2 linked regions of the Thiocapsa bogorovii genome follow. The protein of the gene in region 1 binds, or shares a complex with, the protein of each later gene. Links are inferred from orthologs where the notes say so. Each region holds a gene or a part of one and is shown on either strand. Other genes may lie near its edges.

Region 1 (8,655 bases):
CCGGTCGCGGACCTCCTCGATGATCTCGTAGACGCGTCCGCCGCGTGCGGGGTCGTATTCCAGATGCAGGCGGAAATCAAACAGCGCGAACTCCAGTTGCCGCACCATCTGCATGGCCGACTGGAAATTCTTCGCCGCGGTCATGCGCTCGTAGAGGTCCGCAGGGATGGACTCGCCCGTCTCCCAGTGGGCGGCAAAGAGGTCCAGGGATTCGCGTTCCCAGCACCAGTTCTCCATGAACTGGCTGGGCAGCTCGACGGCATCCCAAGGCACGCCGTTGATCCCCGCCACACCCGGATAGTCGACCTTCGTCATCATGTGATGCAGGCCGTGGCCGAACTCGTGGAAGAGCGTCTCGACCTCGTTGTGGGTCAGCAGCGAGGGTTTGTCGCCGACCGGCGGGGTGAAGTTGCAGACCAGGTAGGCGACCGGGAGTTGGTCGCAGCGACTGGTGTGCATCCTGTTGGTGCAGACGTCCATCCAGGCCCCGCCGCGCTTGTTCTGGCGCGCGAAGGGGTCGAGATAGAACTGGCCGCGCAGCGCCCCGGATACACCGTCGCGGATCTCGAAGAAGCGCACGTCCGGGTGATAGGTGTCGAAGGACTCGGCCTCCTGGATCTTGACCCCGAAGAGACGCTCGACGACGCCGAAGAGGCCTGAGAGTACACGCGAGATCGGGAAGTAGGGCCGCAGCTCTTCCTGACTGATCCGATAGCGGTGCAGGCGCAGCTTCTCGGCATAGTAGCCGACGTCCCACGGCTCCAGTGTCTCGACCCCGTGCTGCTCTCGGGCGAACGCCTCGAGCTCGGCAAGCTCTTTGCGCGCCTGAGCGACCGAGCGGTCGGCCAAGTCGTTCAGAAAAGCCAGCACGTCGTCCGGGGAGCGGGCCATCTTGGTCGCAAGCGAGCGCTCGGCGTAGTTTGCGAAACCGAGCAGCTGGGCCAGCTCGTGACGGAGCGCGAGGATGCGCTCCATGATCTCGCCGTTGTCCCACTGCCCGGCGTGCGGCCCCTGATCGGAGGCGCGTGTCCCGTACGCCTGGTAGAGCTCGAAGCGCAGCTCGCGATTGTCCGCATAGGTCATGACCGGCATGTAGGAGGGCAGGTCGAGCGTGAAGAGCCAGCCGGTCTGGCCACGTTGTTCTGCGTTCTGCCGGGCCAACCCGAGGGCGGATTCGGGCAGGCCCGCGAGCTGCGTCTCGTCCTTGATCAGCGTGCTCCAGGCGTTGGTGGCGTCGAGCACGTTCTCCGAATACTTGGTGGTGAGCTGCGAGAGCTCCTGACTGATCGCTCTGTAGCGGGCCTTCTTCTCGGCCGGGAGATCGACGCCCGAGAGGTGGAAGTCGCGCAGCGCGTTCTCCAGGAGCTTGCGCTGTGCCGGGTTCAGGTGCTCCTGCGCGGCGACCGACTGATAGCCGCGGAAGAGATCCTCGTTCTGCCCGACCTCGGTCCCGTAATCGCTGAGCTTCGGCAGGCAGGCGTTGTAGGCGGCGCGCAGCGCGTCGCTGTTGAGCACGCCGTTGAGATGTCCGACCGGCGACCAGGCGCGGCTCAAGCGGTCGTCGATCTCGTCCAGCGGCTCGACGAAGCTCTCCCAGGTCGGCACCGCGACCTCGCGTGTCAGGCGCTCGATCTCGGCGCGGCAGTCGGCGAGACAGACGTCGATGGCGGGCTCGACGTGTTCGGGACGGATCCGGGAGAAGGCCGGGAGGCCGGTGGTCTCGAGCAATGGGTTCGTCATGGGTGTGGCCTGATCGGGTTCGCGGATCGAATGGGTCTCAGGGTGCGGCTCGGCAGTCTGCAGAAAGAATCTGCCGGGACCACCGGCGGGCCGGAACAGACGAAGCCTTGCCGCCCGCCGAATCATGCGGGCTGCACGCCTGAGTTTCCAGTCGAGCGATCGATGTGCTCGGCGTGGTCAGTCCGGCAGGAAACCCATGTTTTGGCGTGGTGAAATCCGGCCTTTGAGAGAACGGACCATGTCGATCTTCGGGCGCGGTGCGAAGGCCTGCGGGATGCAGAAGTGAAATCGCCAGAGGTCTTGACGCCAGCGCTCCCCGCCATGCGCAGGGATCGGAAGCCACTCCTCCGATGCGATCGGAACGAACCGTTCGCCGGCACCGTAGGCATAGGTCTTGTAGGCGCCCTTCGGCGTGCAGCGGATGCCCTCCACGGAGAGGTTGCGGGTCCCGCTGCGACCCTCCGCCACGAGCGTGTAGCGCACCACATCGTCCGCGCCGACCTGCAGATTGCGGGTGTCGATGAAATACCGCAAGGCGGCATCCGGACCGTCCGGGACCAGCTCGACCAGATCGGCATCCTGCGGCCAAGGCGGGAGCGGGGTGTCCGCTTCCTTCCAGGGCGTACCTTCTTGAACGCTCGACGGCACGGGGGGCTCGGCGTCGTTCACGAAGGCGTTCTCCGCGGCGGATAAGGGCATCGCGAGCCACAGGAGAGGAATCCAAGAAAGGGTGTCCCGGGTAAAGCGAGGCCGGGGCGTGAAGACCGAGGGAAGCTGTCGGGGAGGTGTCATGATGTCGGTCACCGGGGATTAAGCCGCGCCCAGCGCGGTATGTGATGTTTTTGGATGGGGTCGGCCCCTGCAGACTTGATGACCGCTGGAGCTTGCGCGGCTTAAGATATTAAGAAATAAATCATTTTAAACCGCGTCCCGAGCAAAATGCGTCATTTTCACTTCGCTTTTGGCTTTGGACACATCTTCGATCTCGGTGATGCGCGGTTAAAGCCGGCAGGATGCGCTCGCCATGACGCCCGTCGTGCTCCGCACCCGCGCGCATCGCCGCATCGAGATCCTCTAGTCTACCAGCCCGAAAGCTCCGTGCCATGCGAGACGCTCGGCCCGCTTGTGCCCTCGATTCTCCTTCCGGTATGGTTCTTGGATGCGTCTCGAAAAGATCCGACTTGCCGGCTTCAAATCCTTCGTGGATCCCACGACGGTCCTCTTTCCGGGCAACCTGGTCGGTGTCGTCGGACCCAACGGCTGCGGCAAGTCCAACGTCATCGACGCGGTGCGTTGGGTCATGGGCGAGAGCTCGGCGAAGATGCTGCGCGGCGAGTCCATGGCGGACGTGATCTTCAACGGCAGCACCGGGCGCAAGCCGGTTGGAACGGCGAGCATCGAGCTGGTGTTCGACAATGCCGACGGCGGCGCGGGCGGTGCCTATGCCGCCTTCAATCAGATCTCGGTCAAGCGACAGGTCTCGCGCGACGGTCAGTCGGCCTATTTCCTGAACGGGACACGCTGCCGTCGGCGCGACATCCAGGATCTCTTCCTCGGGACGGGTCTCGGTCCGCGCTCCTACGCTATCATCGAGCAGGGCATGATCTCGCGCATCATCGAGGCGCGTCCCGAGGATCTGCGGCTCTTTCTGGAGGAGGCCGCGGGGATCTCGAAATATAAGGAGCGCCGCCGCGAGACCGAGAGCCGCATGCGCCAGACCCGCGAGAATCTCGATCGGCTCGACGATCTGCGTGACGAGGTCAACAAACAGATCCAGCATTTGGAACGCCAAGCCGCCTCCGCCGAGCGCTATACCCAGCTCAAGGCCGAGGAGCGGCGTCTGGACCTGGAGCTCAAGGCGCTGCGTTGGCAGGCACTCGACGCGGAGATCCGCACCCGCGAGCAGCGACTGGCCGAGACCGAGACCCGGACCGAAGCGGGGCTCGCACAGCAGCGACGGATCGAGGCGGATATCGAGGCACGGCGCGCCGACTATCAAAGTGCCTCTGAGACCTTCAACGGGGTGCAGGGGCGGTTTTACGCGGTCGGCTCCGAGATCGCGCGGGCCGAGCAGGCGATTCAGTTTGCCAGCGAGGCCCGCGGTCGGCGCGAGGGCGAGCTGGTGCGGCTCGATCAGGAGATCGGCGAGGCCGAGGACCACTTGGAGCGCGACCAGGGACGGCTTGCCGAGATCGATCGCAACCTCGCCCGCGACGAGCCCGAGCTGACAGACGCCGATCAAGCCTTGTCCGGGGTGCTCGAGCAGGTGACGCTGGCCGAGGATAAGCTCAAGCACTGGGAGCGTCTCTGGGACGACTTCAGTCGGGAGGCCGCCGGGCCTTCGGAGCAGGCGCAGGCCGAACGTGCGCGGATCAACGCGTTGGAGCAACGCAGCGATCGCGACCGCGACCGATTGCGGCGTTTGGACGAAGATCTCGCGCGTCTGCAGGGCCTGGAGCTGGAGGATCGGTTCCTGCAGCTCGTCGCGCGAGAAACCCGATTGGAGACCGAGCTTGCGGACATGGAGGGGCGTCAAGAGTCCCTGGGCGCCGGCCTGGCCGAGCGCGACGAGGCGATCGGTACGCTTGCCTCGGAGATTGATGCGGTCCGCACCCTGTTGCAGGAGTCCCGGGGCCGGTTGGCCTCGCTCGGCGCGCTCCAGGACGAGGCCCTGGCCGACACCGATGCCGACGGCCGGTCTGCCGACTGGATTGCCGCTGCGGGACTCGCCGACGCGGTGCGTCTGATCGATGGGCTCGACGTCGACGCGGATTGGCAGCGTGCGGTCGAGGTCTTGCTCGGGGATGCGATTCGCGCAATCGGCATTCCGAATCTCGATCATGCACTGTCGGGCGGCGGAGATCCGCCCCCTGGCGTGGTCCTTTTGGAAACCCGCCTGGATGCCGAGGGGCAAGTCGAGGCTCCGGGGGACTCTGACGGCGCACCGGCGGCTCGGGCGCTCCTTGCGCATGTTCGCGCACCCTGGGCGCTCGACGGGCTGCTCGGTCGGGTCAGGACCGTCGACCGGCTCGCCGACGCCGTCGCCATGCGCGACGCCTTGGGACCGGCCGAGCAATGGGTGACGCCCGAGGGTGCGCGGGTCGGTCGCGACTGGCTAAGCACGCCGCCGGTTAAGGCGCAAGCGGGCGTCATCGCGCGGGCGGAGGCAATCAAGGCGCTCGGCGGTGAGATCGCCGAGCTTCAGGCCAAGGAGTCCGCGCTCTGCACCGAGCAGGAGGATGCGCGCGCCGCCCGAACGGTGGCTCAAGAGGCACGGGCCGATGCGGGACGGCAGCTGACGGCGCTCGGTCGCGAGCTGTCGCTGCTCAAGGCCGAGCTCGCGAGCCTGCGCGCCAAGCGCGAGCATCGAGAGGATCGGCTTCAGGCATTGGCCGCCGAGCGCGACGAGCTCCAGGAGCAGATGGCCGATGCCTTGGAGGAGATGGAAGCGGCGCGCGAGCGTCTGCACGAGCACCTCTCCTTGGTGGAGAGCTTGGCGGAGCGACGCGACGCAATGCAGGTCGAGCGCGAGACGCTGCGTGCCGGGCTTGCCGCGGTGCGGGAGGAGGAGCGTCGCTGCCGGGAGCGAACGCAGGGGCTGCGGGTCAGCGTCGAATCGAACCGCGCCGCCCGCGCGGCCACGCAGCAGAGCCTGGCGCGCCTACAGGAGCGCCGCGCGGTGCTCCACGAGCGCCGCGCCGAGCTGTTGGATGCGCTCGAGGAGAGTGTCGAGCCATTGGCCGAGCAGCGGGTGCGGCTCGACGAGCAGCTGGTGCTCCGGGTGGAGGTCGAGGAGGCGTTGGCCGAGGCACGCAACCGACTCGAGGCCTTGGATGCCGAGGTGCGCGAGCTCGAGCAGGCGCGTCAGCGCTCGGAGCAGGAGGGCCGCGTCGGTCGCGGCGAGCTCGATCGGCAGCGTTTGGAGCACCAGGAGCGCTTGGTCCGTCGCCAGACCCTCGCCGAGCAGATCGCCGAGGTGGACGGTGCCGAGCCCACACCGGCCGAGGTGCTCGCCGAGATGGATCCCGCGGCGAACGAATCTCAGTGGCAGGAGGCGCTTTCCAAGACCGCGGCGCGTCTCCAGCGGCTTGGGCCGGTGAACCTCGCGGCGGTGGACGAATTCCGTCAGCAGGCGGAGCGCAAAGTCTATCTGGACGCACAGCACGAGGATATCAGCCGCTCGCTCGAGACGCTGGAACAGGCGATCCGCAAGATCGATCGCGAGACACGCAGCCGTTTCCGCGAGACCTACGATCAGGTCAATCAGGGGTTTCAGCTCCTGTTTCCGCGGCTCTTCGGCGGCGGTCACGCGAGCTTGGATCTCACCGACGAGGATCTGCTCGAGACCGGCGTCAGCGTCATGGCACGCCCCCCGGGCAAACGCAATTCGAGCATCCATCTGCTCTCGGGCGGGGAGAAGGCGCTGACGGCGGTGGCCTTGGTTTTCGCCATCTTCGAGCTCAATCCGGCGCCCTTCTGTATGCTCGACGAGGTCGACGCGCCGCTCGACGACGCCAACGTCGGGCGCTTCTGCGAGCTGGTGCGCTCCATGTCCGATCGGGTCCAGTTCGTCTTCATCAGCCACAACAAGGTCACGATGGAGATTGCCGATCATCTGCTCGGAGTGACCATGCACGAGCCCGGTGTCTCGCGGCTCGTCTCGGTGGACGTCGACGAGGCGGTGCGACTTGCGGCGGTATCCTGAGTGCTCGGCGTTTATCGTCCGACCCGTGCGGGACGCACCCTGATTCGGGGAAAAGTCACGCGCGCTCGGTATTCACCCGCCCGATCGGGGATACAGGTCGCTCGCGCGTTGATATACTCCACCCAGTCCTGAACGTCAGACCGACACGAACGCTTGAATGGACGCCAATACCATCCGTCTCATACTGATTGCCGTGGGTGCCTTGCTCATCCTCGCCCTCTTCCTGTGGGAGCGCAGCCGCCGGGCCGACGACGACACGGACGAGGACGACGACTACGAGGAGGCCGATGCGCCTTACGGTCTGTCGTCCGGCAAGCGCGAGCCTGATCTCGGCCTCGGTCGCGCGTCCTCGCCCGTGCGCAGAGACGACTCCGCCGTGGCGGAATCGCCTCGTGCCGCGCGGGAGTCCGGGAGCTCGTCGGCGTGGGCGTCGGAGTCCGACTCTGAGGACGATCTCGAGTCCGAGGTTGCCGGCGAGATCGAGCCCCTATTGATCCAGCTCAGTGTCGGCGCGCGCCGCGAGCCCTTCTTCGGACCTGAATTGATGGACGCCGCGGAGGCTTGCGGTCTTCGTCCCGGCCGGATGGATATCTTTCACTGTCTCGACGAGTTCGACGACGATACCCGCATCTATTTCAGCATGGCCAACATGGTGAAGCCGGGGATCTTTCCGTTCGACGCTATGGACGAGTTCTCGACGCCCGGTTTGATGCTGTTCGCCCAGCTCGACGGGCGTCCGGAGGACATCACGGTCCTCGAAGAGATGATCGCCACGGCGCGAAAGCTCGCCAGCGAGCTCGATGGCGACGTCCTCGACGAGACGCGTCGCCCGCTGACGGTCGCTAAGGAAGAAGATCTGCGCCGGGCCGTGCTCGAGAACGAGCGCCGATGGTCGAGAACGTCGGAGCGTTGACCGGCTCGGATGCCGACCGCGAGCGTGCCGCCTGGCTGCGCACGGAGATCGCTCGCCATAATGACCGCTACTATGTCCTCGACGATCCGGAGATCCCGGACGCCGAGTACGATCGTCTGTTCGCCGAGCTTCAAGCCCTGGAGACCCGCTATCCGGAGCTGAGGACACCGGATTCGCCGACACAACGCGTCGGCGCTGCACCGCTCTCCGCCTTCGCTCAGGTGCGGCATCGTTTGCCGATGATCTCGCTTGCCAACGCCATGAGCGACGATGAGCTGGCCGAGTTCGACCGCCGGGTCGTTGCGGCCCTGCCGGGAACGGAGCCCGTCCTCTACACCGCCGAGCCCAAGCTCGACGGGCTGGCGATGAGCATCCGCTACGAAGAGGGACTGCTCGTTCAGGCAGCGACCCGTGGCGACGGCTCCACCGGCGAGGATGTCACCGCGAACGTGCGGACCGTGAAGAGTGTCCCGCTGCGTCTCCTCGGCGAGGCGTGCCCCGCCGTGCTCGAGGTGCGCGGGGAGGTCTATATGTCACGCGAGGGGTTCGAGCGGCTCAACAAGGCCGCAGCGCAGCGCGGCGAGCGGGTCTTCGCCAATCCGCGCAATGCCGCGGCCGGGAGTCTGCGCCAGCTCGACCCCCGAGTGACCGCCACTCGGCCTCTGAGTTTCTGCTGTTACGGTTGGGGCGAGACCTCGACCGCTTCCGAGGCGAGTCAATACGCGATGCTGCAGCGCCTAGCCGGTTGGGGGATCCCCATTTCCACGGAGCTGCGACAGGTCGAGGGGCCCGACGGCTGTCGGGCCTATTTCGAGGGGTTGGGGCGACGCCGCGATGCGCTGCCCTACGAGATCGACGGCGTGGTCTTCAAGGTCGACCGGATCGCCGATCAGGCGCGGCTGGGCGCGACCGCCCGTCATCCGAAGTGGGCCATCGCGCGCAAGTTCCCCGCGCAGGAGGCCCTGACGGTCGTCGAGTCGGTCGAATTTCAGGTCGGACGCACGGGCGCAGTGACCCCGGTCGCCCGGTTGCGGCCCGTGCAGGTGGGCGGCGTCACGGTGGCCAACGCCACGTTGCACAACATGGACGAGGTGACCCGTAAGGACGTTCGAGTCCGCGATACCGTCGTCATCCGACGTGCCGGCGACGTGATCCCCGAGGTCGTGAGCGTCTTGGTCGAACGCCGACCGCCCGACGCGGTGCCGGTCGAGATGCCTGCCCACTGTCCGGTGTGCGGTTCCGACGTGCTCCGACCCCCGGGCGAGGTGGTGGCGCGCTGTACCGGTGGCCTCTATTG
Region 2 (7,354 bases), 3.5 Mb from region 1 along the record:
GCCCCTCGCTGATCCAACCCTCGATGGTTCGACGCGAGCCCAGTCCAGCGTCGGCAAGGGCCTTCTGCAGGCGCACGGGCTCATCGGCAGGTGGCGGCGGAGGGGAACGTCGGTCGGTTGTCATATCGGGCTCTCGGGTTTATCGTCTTGGGCGGTCAGCGTCCAGGGGCTTGCTTCCTGCTTCCTGCTTCCTGCTATCGGCCTAAAAAGAGTCGTTGAACCGCAAAGGCGCAAAGGACGCTAAGGCGTTCAATGCCTTGCTTCAATGACGCTATTCACGCGAAAGGCGAACATCGTCATTGCAAATTTTTGTTTTCCTTTGCGTCCTTTGCGTCTTTGCGGTTCTCAATGCCGGATTTAGGATCGGCCATCAGCTATCGATTCGGTTTGCGGCTTGGATTCGGTTCTCAGACGGCAGAGTGAAGCTGGCGGCTGGCGGCTGGCGGCTGGCGGCTGGCGGCGATCCTACGATCATACACCAGCGTCGTCTCGGGGCTTTTTATCCGCGGCATCGTGGGTGGGAGCCTCCAGCGCCAATGCCTCGTCGATCAGGAAATCCGGGGCGCGGATCTCGGCGAGGGTCGGCAGCTCGTTGAGGGACCGAAGACCGAAATAATCCAGGAACTTGCGCGTAGTCGCGAAGAGCGCAGGTCGGCCGGGAACATCACGATGGCCGACCACACGGATCCACTCCCGCTCGGTCAGGGTCTTGACGATCTGCGTGCTGACGGCGACCCCGCGGATGTCCTCGATCTCGCCGCGTGTGATCGGCTGCCGATAGGCGATCAGCGAGAGCGTCTCGAGCAGGGCGCGCGAGTAGCGCGGGGGTCGCTCGTCCCACAGGCGGGCCACCCAAGGGGCGATGCTCGCGCGCACCTGAACACGCCAGCCGCCGGCAACCTCGACGATCTCGAGACCGCGCTCGGCATAGTCCTGCTGCAGTGCGCCGATCGCCGCGAGCACATCGGCACGCGACGGACGTTCCTCGTCCAGAAAGAGCGCCAAGAGCTGGTCCGCGGTCAGCGGCCCGCCCGCGGCGACCAGAGCGGCTTCGACGATCTGCTTAAGCACCTGCCGCCTCGTCGAGGACTTCGCCCGCCGCCGTCTCGCGCAGACGCACATGAATGGGGGCGAACGGCTCGGCCTGGACCAGCTCCAATGTCGCCGCCTTGATCAGCTCCAAGAGCGCGAGAAAGCTCACCACAACGCCTTGGCGTCCCTCGGTGATATCGAAGAGGTCCGTGAAGGCGAGGAAACCGCCGTCGCTCAGACGCTCGAGCACCCACGACATGCGCTCGCGCAGCGACAAGGACTCACGCTCGACGCGATGGCGCGTGAAGAGATCGGCGCGGGCCATCACCTCGCGCATGGCGAGAAGCAGCTCGCGAAAATCGACATCGGGTGGGACGCGCTGAACATGACCGGGCGGCACCTCGGCCCGGACGGCAAAGACGTCCCGCTCCAACCTTGGAAGTGCGTCCAGATCCTGCGCAGCCTGCTTGAACCGCTCGTACTCCTGGAGCCGACGCACCAGCTCGGCGCGCGGATCCTCGCCCTCCTCCTCCGCGGCCTGCACACGCGGCAGGAGCATCCGGGATTTGATCTCGGCCAACATTGCAGCCATAACCAAATACTCCGCTGCCAGTTCCAGGCGCAGCTCGGTCATGAGATCGACGTATTCGATGTACTGCGCGGTGATGGCCGCGATCGGGATATCCAAGATGTCGAGATTCTGTCGCTTGATCAGATAGAGCAGTAGATCCAGCGGTCCTTCGAAGGCATCCAAAAAGACCTCGAGCGCGTCCGGCGGAATATAGAGATCCACAGGCAAGGTCAGGAAAGGCAAGCCCCGCACCATGGCGAAGGGCGCCACCTCGAGCGGCATCTCCTGCTGTTGCCCCGGCGGCGGCTGCCGGTCTGTGCCTTCATCCGCCATACTTGAGTCCCTAAATTTGGGTGTTCTAAACCGCGCCCTGCCGTCGCCGACCGACGGCTGCGACGCCGAGAGCACCTCTGGCCAACGCCCGGACGCCGAGCGCGGTTTAGCTCATCACCAGGGACATCGCGTGCCGAACCTCTTCAAGCGTCTCGTGTGCAACATCGCGTGCACGCTCGCAGCCCTCGTTGATGACGTTGCGCAGGAGCTCCGGCTGGGCCGAGTACTCCCTGGCGCGTTGCTGCATCGGCATCAGCTCGGCGAGCACACCGTCGATCACCGGCTGCTTGCAGTCCAAACAGCCGATGCCGGCCGAGCGGCAGCCCTGCTGCACCCAGTCGCGAACCTGATCGTTCGAATACACCAGGTGGAACTGCCAAACCGGGCACTTTTCCGGATCGCCCGGATCGGTCCGGCGCACCCGCGCGGGGTCGGTCGGCATGGTCCGCAGCGCCTTCTCGACATCGGCAGGCTCGTCGCGCAAGGCGATGGTGTTACCGTAAGACTTGGACATCTTTTGCCCGTCCAGCCCCGGCATCTTCGAGGCCTTGGTCAGCAGCGGCATGGGTTCGGGCAGGATGACCCGTCCGCCGCCCTCGAGATACCCGAGCAGTCGCTCGCGATCGGCCAGGGTGATATTGCCCTGCCCCTCCAGAAGCGCATGGGCCACGCTCAATGCCTCCTGATCGCCTTGCTCCCGATAGCTGCGCCTCAGCCGATCGAAGAGTTTGGCGTTCTTCTTGCCCATCTTGCGCTTGGCCTCCTCCGCTTTCTCCTCGAAGCCGGGCTCGCGACCGTAAATGTGATTGAAGCGCCGCGCGACCTCGCGCGTCAGCTCCACGTGGGCGACCTGATCCTCTCCGACCGGGACCTGCCCGGCCTTATACATCAGGATGTCCGCGCTTTGGAGCAGCGGGTAACCGAGGAAGCCGTAGGTCGCAAGATCGCGCTCCTTGAGCTTCTCCTGCTGGTCCTTGTAGCTCGGCACCCGCTCCAGCCAGCCCAGAGGCGTAATCATGGAGAGCAGAAGATGCAGCTCGGCATGCTCCGGAACCCGCGATTGGATGAAGAGTGTCGCCGAGCCCGGATTGATCCCGGCGGCCAACCAGTCGATCACCATCTCGCGAGTGCTCGTCGGGATGATCGAAGGATCCTCGTAGTGCGTCGTCAAGGCATGCCAATCGGCGACGAAGAAGAAACACTCGTATTCGTGCTGAAGCTCCAGCCAGTTCTTCAGGACACCGTGATAGTGTCCGAGATGGAGACGGCCCGTAGGACGCATCCCGGAGAGGACGCGCGAGTGGTGTGCGGAGACGGAAGTCAAGGTTTGGCAGCCTCGTAATCAGACGAAGAAGAGCTCTCTCACGATCGCCGAACCCGGGAGCAGGCCCACGGTCCCGATCACGAGGGGCAGCAGAACCGCTCCGAGGAGCCCGGTGATCAGCAATGCCAGCAGGATGATCAGCCCGAAAGGCTCCAATCGCGAGAACTGCGCGGCCAGTTTCGGCGGAAGCATCGCGTTGAGCACCCGCCCGCCGTCGAGCGGCAGCAGAGGGATCAGATTCAGAACCATCAGGAAGACGTTGATCAGGATTCCGGCAGCGCCCATGTACACCAAAGGAAGGGCAATCCATTGGCTGATCGGCAACAGGAGGATACCCAGCTTGATCATGCCTCCCCAAAAGAGCGCCATCAGCAGATTCGCCCCCGGACCCGCGATCGCCACCAGGGCCATGTCTCGACGGGGGTGATGCAGGTTGCGCCAATTGACCGGCACAGGTTTCGCCCAACCGAAGAGGAATCCCACCAGGAAAAAGGTGGCGAGAGGAACCACGATGGTTCCGATCGGATCGATATGCTTGATCGGATTGAAGGTCACGCGACCGAGCATCAAGGCGGTGCGATCGCCCAGCTTGCTTGCGACCCATCCGTGTGCGGCCTCGTGGACCGTGATCGCAAACAGGACCGGGATGGCGAGGACGGCCAGCAGTTGGTAGGGGTTCAGGGCTTCCATCGCGGCATTATATACCGAGCGCACGTGGGATTTTCGCCGACGCGCGTGCGACGCACCCTGCTCTCCACGGAGCCGTTCCGCGCGCGGCACAGCCGCCGCGCAACGTTACCGCGGCTCATTCCTCGAACAAGGTCGCATCGCCCTTGCCGAGACGCATCAGGCTCGGCGGCTCCGCGGTCATGTCGACCACGGTGGTCGGCTCAACCCCGCAGAACCCCCCGTCGATGATGAGATCGACCTGCTTGTCGAGCAGCTCCCGCATCTCCTCGGGGTCGGTGAGGGGTCGATCGTCACCCGGCATGATCAGCGTGGTGCTGAGGATCGGCTGGTCGAGCTCGCCGAGCAGTGCACGACAGATCTCGTTGTCGGGCACCCGGATGCCGATCGTCTTGCGCTTGGGATGCAGGAGACGCCGCGGAACCTGCTTGGTCGCCTCGTGGATAAAGGTGTAGGGACCGGGGGTGAGTGTCTTCAGCAACCGAAAGGCCTGATTGTCGATCCTGGCGTAGGTCGTGATCTCGGAGAGGTCTCGGCACACCAACGTGAAGTTGTGCTTGTCGTCGAGCTTGCGGATCCGGCGGATCCGCTCCATCGCGGATTTTTCGCCGATCTGACAGCCGAGCGCGTAGGACGAGTCTGTCGGATAGAGGATGACGCCACCCTCCAACAGGATCTCGACCGAGCGGCGGATCAGCCGTGCCTGAGGATTCGCGGGATGGATCTGAAAGAACTGCGCCATGGCCCGCGATCAACCGGCAGCGACTCGAGGCAAGCTCGATTCGGCGTCGAGATCGGGCCAGTCGTGCCAGATCGGCGTACACGCCTTCGGTAGGGCGGGCAAACGTCCCAGATCGATCCAAGGGTTCTCGGGGCCGTGATAGTCGGAGCCGGCAGAGGCAAGCATCTTTTGGTCGCGCGCGAGACAACCGAAATTGAAGATCTCGTCACGGCTGTGGCTCCCGGAGACGACCTCCAGACCCACGCCACCGCACTCGCGGAACTCACCGAGTAACTTCAGCAGGCGGGTGCGCGTGAGCTTGTAGCGCGCCGGATGGGCGATGACGGCCTGACCTCCCGCGCCCGTGATCCAGCGGGTCGCCTCGTCGAGGGTCGCCCATTCGCCGCTGACATGACCGGGCTTGCCGTTGACCAGATAGCGGTTGAAGACATCCCGAAGGTCGTGCGCATGGCCCTGCGCGACCAGGAAGCGGGCAAAATGGGTGCGCCCGATCAGACGACCGTTCGAGAACGCCTTCGCGCCATCGTAAGCGCCCTCGATACCCTGCCGGGCCAGGCGGCGCCCGATCTCCTCGGCGCGCCAGCCTCGATAGGCGAGTAGTCGACTCAGGCCCGCCTGTAGGGCGACATTCTCGGGATCGACATTGAGACCCACGATGTGAACCGTGCGGCCGCCCCAGGTCACCGAGATCTCCACCCCCGGGACGAGCCGAAGACCGAGTGCCTCGGCCGCGGTGCGTGCCTCGGCGAGGCCCTCGGTGGTATCGTGATCGGTAAGAGCGATGGCCTGTACACCGGACGCGCACGCGCGTTGCATCAGCGCATCGGGGGTCAAGGTGCCGTCGGAGGCCGTGGAATGACTGTGGAGATCTGGGCTTTTTCTCATCGTGACTAGTCTAACCGATCCCGCGGATGCATGCCTCGGGCCGACGTGAGACCGCGCACGAGACGGGTATGGTCGCTCTTGCTATATTTTCCAGGTAAGGCGGTCGGAGTCCGCTTGCAACGACTCGATGCCGCGCCGCTGCAGGACGCAGGCCGGATCGGTCGATCCGACCTCGGTTTCTTTCTGTTGCCAGGATGATCAGCCCATGCTCCCGAAGGTCGACCTCAGCGATATCGCGGATGAGCTCAAGCGACTCGGCGACGAGATCCAGCGCGCCTACGACGACTCCGAGCAGACAGTCGAGCCCGCACCGCAGGTGTCGCTGAGCGGATTCGCGCAACTGCTCGACGCCGTGCGCGCCGGCGAGGCCGAACCGCGCGGCGAGTCAGCACAGGTGTCGCGCCCGGTCACCGGCGCGGAACCCGAGGCCCTGCTCGAGCACGGACTCGGCCTGCTTCGCGAGCTCGGCGATGTCGCGCGGCGTCTGAGTCTCGAATCACAGGCGCAAGCGGTCGAGGTCCTCGCAGTCCCTTTCGCATGCTGGATGTTGCGCCGAGGCGGCGAGCTCCAGCACCCGGAGGATGTCGTGAACGCCCTGGCCATACTCGCGAATCGGTTGAGCCGACCCGAGGAGCTCGCCGAGCTTTACGGCCTGATGGGCGAGATTGCAGAGGGCATCGGCGCAGACCGCGTCCAGGGTATGGACCCGACCGACCCGACCGATCCTTGGCTCGTCCTCCTGATCAACCGAGGGATCGTCGCCACGCGCAGCCAGCAGCCCGCCCTGATGGAAGAGTCCTTCGCCGCTATCGGCGAGCAACTGCCCGACCACGCACCCAATTTCTTCCGCGAGGGCATGGGACAGATGGAAGCGCTGAATTACCCTGCACCTGTCCGCGAGGTGATGCAGCGTTACTTCGACAAGTGGTGCAGCGGTCAGCGTTTACACTGAACCGCGCTGAACCGCGTCGGAGGTACATGCATTCTTTCGAGAATTCTTTCGGCGTGGCGCAGTCCACTACCGCCGGCGGAGACGCGGCTCAGAGATTATTTTTCGATCTTCTAAACCGCGTCCGGCGCCGACGCGCAGACACGGTTCCGACCGTCGCCTCAGATTGCAACATCGCCGGACAGCACGGGGACGCGGTTTAGCCGCCGATAATGTGTTTTTGAAGGCGATACAACAACGTATCTCGCGTCAACCCGAGCAGACGCGCGGCCCGACTCTTATTTCCGCCGGCCAGCGAGAGGGCTTGGCGGATCAGCTCCGCCTCGAGGTCGTTAAGATCGATCCCGTGCGGCGGCAGCGAGAAACCGATGTCCTTCTCCGACTGCGGCGCACCCCGTATCACCTCGCCGGGTAGGTTCTCGGGACCCACCTCGGTGCCCGGAAGGAGGATCACGAGACGCTCGCACAGGTTGGCGAGCTCGCGCAGATTGCCCGGCCACGTATACCGGCGCAGCAAGCGCTCCGCACCGGATTTAAGCCGCGGCGGATCGAGCCGATGCCGCGCCGCCGCGGTCGTGATGAAGTGCTGCGTCAGCGCAGGGATATCGAGCGCCCGGTCACGCAAAGGCGGGACCTCGAGCGGAACGACACAGAGGCGCAGATACAGATCGCGCCGAAAGACCCCTTCCTGTACGAGCCGATCGAGGTCCAAAGCCGAGGCCGCGATGACCCTCAGCCTGACTCCGGAGCGAGACCCGTCGCGAGGGGCGTCCTGCGCAACGATGGCATGCAGCAGTCGCGCCTGATCCGCCGCATTCAGCTCACCGACCT

Evidence for each region.
Region 2: the proteins of smc (region 1) and LT988_RS03780 are in contact, whole or in part, in a crystal structure (PDB 3ZGX), measured with the Bacillus subtilis proteins. The link is inferred for Thiocapsa bogorovii from one-to-one orthologs.

Annotation. Positions count from the first base shown.
Region 1 is NZ_CP089309.1:4,354,001-4,362,655, forward strand. The notes cover bases 2,577-6,645. They hold smc (chromosome segregation protein SMC), read left to right. Parts: upstream 2,577-2,899; coding sequence 2,900-6,445; downstream 6,446-6,645. Other genes in these bases: LT988_RS19305 (cell division protein ZipA), read left to right, coding at 6,603-6,645. Outside these bases: prlC (oligopeptidase A), read right to left, coding at 1-1,740; LT988_RS19295 (CNP1-like family protein), read right to left, coding at 1,918-2,532; more of LT988_RS19305, read left to right, coding at 6,646-7,358; NAD-dependent DNA ligase LigA, read left to right, coding at 7,334-8,655. UniProt on the Bacillus subtilis protein: Required for chromosome condensation and partitioning.
Region 2 is NZ_CP089309.1:819,751-827,104, forward strand. The notes cover bases 1-2,768. They hold LT988_RS03780 (segregation and condensation protein A), read right to left. Parts: upstream 1,937-2,768; coding sequence 1,064-1,936; downstream 1-1,063. Other genes in these bases: rluB (23S rRNA pseudouridine(2605) synthase RluB), read right to left, coding at 1-124; scpB (SMC-Scp complex subunit ScpB), read right to left, coding at 472-1,122; LT988_RS03785 (tryptophan--tRNA ligase), read right to left, coding at 2,043-2,768. Also shown: more of LT988_RS03785, read right to left, coding at 2,769-3,260; LT988_RS03790 (site-2 protease family protein), read right to left, coding at 3,279-3,950; LT988_RS03795 (L-threonylcarbamoyladenylate synthase), read right to left, coding at 4,066-4,689; LT988_RS03800 (PHP domain-containing protein), read right to left, coding at 4,699-5,574; LT988_RS03805 (hypothetical protein), read left to right, coding at 5,780-6,526; LT988_RS03810 (sigma 54-interacting transcriptional regulator), read right to left, coding at 6,723-7,354. UniProt on the Bacillus subtilis protein: Participates in chromosomal partition during cell division. May act via the formation of a condensin-like complex containing Smc and ScpB that pull DNA away from mid-cell into both cell halves.